DNA from 2 places in the Halomonas sp. A29 genome. Region 1 is predicted to be linked to the other one. Evidence: predicted binding sites of a transcription regulator. Region 1 holds the regulator's gene; the other holds the start of a gene.
The links. Region 1 encodes sigma-54, which starts transcription at its own class of promoters, with help from an activator protein. Its sites were predicted from a motif close to TGGCACNNNNNTTGCTNT; they were not measured.

Region 1 (2,402 bases):
GCGGTGAACGGCGTCGAGTCGAGATCGCCCGGGCGCTGGCCACCGAACCGGCCTTCATCCTGCTCGACGAACCCTTCGCCGGGGTCGATCCGATTTCGGTGGGCGAGATCAAGGGCATCATCCGCCAGCTCAAGGCGCGCGACATCGGCGTGCTGATCACCGACCACAATGTCCGCGAAACCCTCGACATCTGTGACTCGGCCTATATCGTCGGCGATGGCCAGATCATTGCTGAAGGCGACGCCGAGGCCATCCTGGCCAACAAGCGGGTGCGGGAAGTCTACCTTGGCGAGGATTTCCGCCTATAACGCAATCTTGCACATTAAGCAAGTAATTGATCTTTGTTTAAAACATTCTAATCAGGCATAAATATTGCCGCTGGCATGCATATTGCAATCAATTCTCTTGCATGTCACTGCCTACCGGTCTAGGGTAGAGTTTTCCGGCAGATGAGCCCGTTATCCTCATGGCCATGAAAGCATCCTTGCAACTGCGTGTCGGCACCCAGCTGACCATGACCCCCCAACTGCAGCAGGCCATTGCCCTTCTGCAGCTGTCCACCCTCGATCTACGTCAGGAGATCCAGCAGGCACTGGAATCCAACCCCATGCTGGAGCTTGACGACGACTTCGGTGAACAGGCCGTCAGCGAAACCCAGAGCGATGACTGGGCCAGTGAAATCCCCAGCGAGCTCTCCACCGACAGCGACTGGACGGATACCTACCCCGATCATGGCACGAGCTCCGGCGGCGCTACCGGTGAAGGACCGGACTTCGAGCGCCAGGCTTCGGGGCAGACGCTGGCCGGCCACCTGATCTGGCAATTGGCGATGACCGACCTGAGCGATCGCCAACACATTATCGCCGAGAGTCTAATCGACGCCGTCGATGGTGCCGGTTATCTGTCGCAAACGCTGGAAGAGATCCGCGACGGCCTGCGCCAGCAAGGCCTCGAAGGCCTGCCCACCCGGGAGGTCGAGCAGGTCCTGCTACGCCTGCAACAGTTCGAGCCTACCGGCGTGTTCGCCCGCGACCTGCGCGAGTGCCTGATGCTGCAATTGGCCGCGCTGCCCGACGACACACCGCTGCTCCCCCAGACCCGACGCCTGGTACGCCAGTTCCTCGAGGCATTGGCCTCCGATGATCGCCGTCTCCTCAAGCGTCGCCTGGGGCTGGACGACGATGCCCTGGATGAGGTCATCGCCCTGGTTCGCTCGCTGGACCCCCGCCCTGGCAGCGCCTATGCCGAAGTGAGCAGCAGCTACGTCACTCCGGACCTGGTTGCCTACCACGACGAAGCGGGCTGGCGCGTGGAACTCAACGCCGAGGCCTTGCCCCGGCTACGTATCCAGCCCGACTATGTCGCACTCGTACGACGCGCCGACAAGAGCCAGGACAACCAGTTCCTCAAGGATCACCTGCAGGAGGCGCGCTGGCTGATGAAGAGCCTCGCCAGCCGCAACGACACCCTGCTGCGCGTGGGACGGGAGATCATGGCACGCCAGATCGACTTTCTCGAGCAGGGCGAAGAGGCCATGAAGCCCTTGGTGCTGGCCGATATCGCCCAGACCGTCGAGATGCACGAATCGACCATTTCACGGGTGACTACACAGAAATTCATCCACACGCCGCGTGGCGTATTCGAGCTGAAGTACTTCTTCTCCAGCCACGTCGGTGGCAATGGTGAGGGGGACGCCCACTCCAGTACGGCGATACGCGCCCGTATCCGCAAACTGATCGCCGACGAGCCGCCTCGCAAGCCGCTTTCCGACAGCCGCCTGGTGGATCTGCTGGCCGAGAGCGGCATCGAGGTGGCACGCCGCACGGTAGCGAAGTATCGTGAAGCGCTGGGAATTCCTTCCTCGAGCGAGCGCAAGCGTTTTCGCTGATGTCTCGACACAATGTTGACGCGGGGCAATCACGACTCCCGAGGGGGTTTGCAGGGCAGTAAAAAGGGTTACAATCGAGCCACCACCCGAAGGACGAAGGAGCTTGTCATGCAAGTCAACATCACCGGCCATCATGTTGAACTGACCGATCCACTGCGTGACTACGTGAGCGAAAAGCTTAGCCGCGTCCAGCGCCATTACGACAACATCACCAACGTGCAAGTGACGCTCTCCATCGAGAAGGAGCGTCAACAGGCTGCCTGCACGCTGCACGCCGCCGGCGCCGACCTTCATGCCGAAGCCTCTGATTCTGACATGTACGCCGCTATCGATGCGCTGACTGACAAGCTCGACCGTCAACTGGTCAAACACAAGGAAAAGGCCCAGGCGCGCGCTCAGGGCGCCGGCATTCGCTGAGCTGCCATGACACTGGAAACCATACTGCCCCCTGAACGCGCGCTGTTCGACGTTCCCGGGGGTAGCAAGAAGAGGGTGCTGGAGTTCTTCAGCACCT
Region 2 (2,402 bases), on a different contig from region 1:
TTGGGTACGGTCACGCCGATGATGGCATCCTTGACCGCATCGACATCGGTGGTACCGGCCTTGCGCACCGCCTCGGCCCACATGTTGAAGCCGATGTAGTGCGCTTCCATGGGGTCGTTGGTCACTGCTTCTTCGTCGCCGGTATAGTCGATCCAGGCGTCGATGAAGTCGTAGTTGGCGTCGGTGTCGACACTCATGAAGTAGTTCCACGCGGCGAGGTGACCGACCAGCGGACCGGTATCGATACCGGAGAGCTCCTGCTCGCCCACTGAGAAGGCGATGACCGGGATGTCGGCGGCATCGATGCCCTGGTTGGCCAGCTCGCGGTAGAACGGCACGTTGGCGTCACCGTTGATGGTCGAGACCACCGCCGTCTTCTTACCTTCGCTGCCGAAGCGGCGCACCTCCGCGACGATGTTCTGCCAGTCCGAGTGACCGAAGGGCGTGTAGTTGATCAGGATGTCGTCGTCGGCGACGCCATGCTCCTCCTTGAGGAAGGCTTCGAGGATACGGTTGGTGGTGCGCGGATAGACGTAGTCGGTGCCGAGCAGCGCGAAACGCTCCACGCCTACCTCGTTGATCAGGTACTCCACCGCCGGGATCGCCTGCTGGTTGGGGGCAGCCCCGGTGTAGAAGACGTTTTCGGAAGACTCCTCGCCCTCGTACTGCACCGGATAGAACAACAGCCCGTTGAGCTCTTCGAATACCGGCAGCACCGCCTTGCGAGAAACCGAGGTCCAGTTGCCGAACACCACATCCACCTCATGCTGCTCGAGCAGCTCGCGGGCTCGCTCGGCGAACAGCGGCCAGTTGGAGGCCGGGTCCACGACCACCGCCTCGAGCTGGCGGCCCAGCAGCCCACCCTGCTCATTCTGCTGCTCGATCAGCATTTCGACGGTGTCTTTCAGGGTCGACTCGCTGATGGCCATGGTGCCGGACAGGGAATGCAGGATACCCACCTTGATGGGGTCTTCCTGGGCCAGCGCTTGACTGGCGGCGCCAAGGGCTACCGCTGACAGCAGCGCGACGGCCCCGCAGCGAAGCGGTGAAGACAGGGAACGAAGGGGGAAAGGCATGATGCGACGGGATGCGTTCACTCGAACCTCCTTGCGCCCTCCTGCAGGAGGGACTTGTTGTGAAGTTCATGCACGACCGATATTGGCCGCGCAGCACTAGGCTCCCTGTCTTTGCAAAGCTTGCGCCATCATGCGGCGAAATCCGAAGAACTCTTTATATACAATCCATTACGTTAAAATTACGTTCGCAATATCGGTCCTGACGCACTGCTGTCGTGCAAGCGAAAAGCAAACCTTGCGCCGTAAAAGACCGCCTGCACCACCAGCTCGCACCACGTAGGTGCGCCCTGCCGTAACCACAAACGCGAGCGGGGGCGTCGATCGCTCGACGCCCCCGCAAACTGGGTGGATTGAAGGAGAGGTTCAGCCGCGCTGCTTGGCCAGTCCACGCTTGGTCAGCATGCGCTTGGCGAACGGCAGCAGCAGTGACAGCGCTGCGATGATCAACAGCCACATGGAAATCGGCTTGTCGATGAAGATCGACCAATCGCCGCCGGAGATCTGCAAGGCACGGCGCATGGACTCCTCCATGATCGCTCCCAGGATCAGCGCCAGGATCAGCGGCGCCGTGGGGAAGCCGAACAGTCGCATGCCAAGCCCCAGCAGGCCGAAACCGAGCAGCAGCATCAGGTCGAAGATGCTGAAGCTCATGCCGTAGACCCCCACCATGCAGAAGATCAGGATCAGCGCGAGCAGCATTGGGCGCGGCATGTCCAGGATCTTGGCGATCAGCGGAATCAGCGGCAGGTTGAGCACCAGCAAGAAGATGTTGCCGATGTACATACTGGCGATTACGCCCCAGAACACGTCCGGGCGCTGTTCAAGCATCATCGGGCCCGGTGACACGCCCATGATCAGCAGCGCTCCAAGCAGCACCGCGGTGGTGCCCGAGCCCGGCACGCCAAGCGTCAACAGCGGCACGAAGGAGCCGGTACAGGCGGCATTGTTGGCCGCTTCCGGCGCTGCCACCCCCTTGATATTACCCTTGCCGAAGGTGTCGCCGTCCTTCGCCAGGCGCTTCTCCATGCTGTAGCCGAGGAACGAACCGATGGTCGCACCGGCCCCCGGCAGTACACCGGTAAAGAACCCCAGCAGCGAACTACGCGCGATGGGCGGAGCAATCTCGCGCACCTCCTGCCTGGTGAGCTTGAGCGAGCCGATGGCACGGCGCGCAGGTTCCTTGCCACCACCGCCACGCAGCAGAATGTAGAAGACCTCGGCCAAAGCGAAGATACCCAACGCCACCACCAGGAAGTCGATACCGTCGAGCAGGTGGGCGGAACCGAAGGTGTAGCGCTCGGTACCGGTCTGCAGGTCGATACCCAT

Region 2: a site for sigma-54 is predicted at 1,187-1,204, ahead of urtA (urea ABC transporter substrate-binding protein). Genes of this name have one in related genera too.

Annotation. Positions count from the first base shown of each region.
Region 1 is NZ_JAXQPR010000005.1:244,757-247,158, forward strand. Features, by position in the region: gene lptB (LPS export ABC transporter ATP-binding protein) at 1-308, shown strand, start outside; gene SPH52_RS11555 (RNA polymerase factor sigma-54) at 467-1,888, shown strand; gene hpf (ribosome hibernation-promoting factor, HPF/YfiA family) at 1,997-2,305, shown strand; gene ptsN (PTS IIA-like nitrogen regulatory protein PtsN) at 2,312-2,402, shown strand, end outside.
Region 2 is NZ_JAXQPR010000010.1:131,197-133,598, forward strand. Features, by position in the region: gene urtA (urea ABC transporter substrate-binding protein) at 1-1,076, opposite strand, end outside; gene SPH52_RS18885 (tripartite tricarboxylate transporter permease) at 1,440-2,402, opposite strand, start outside.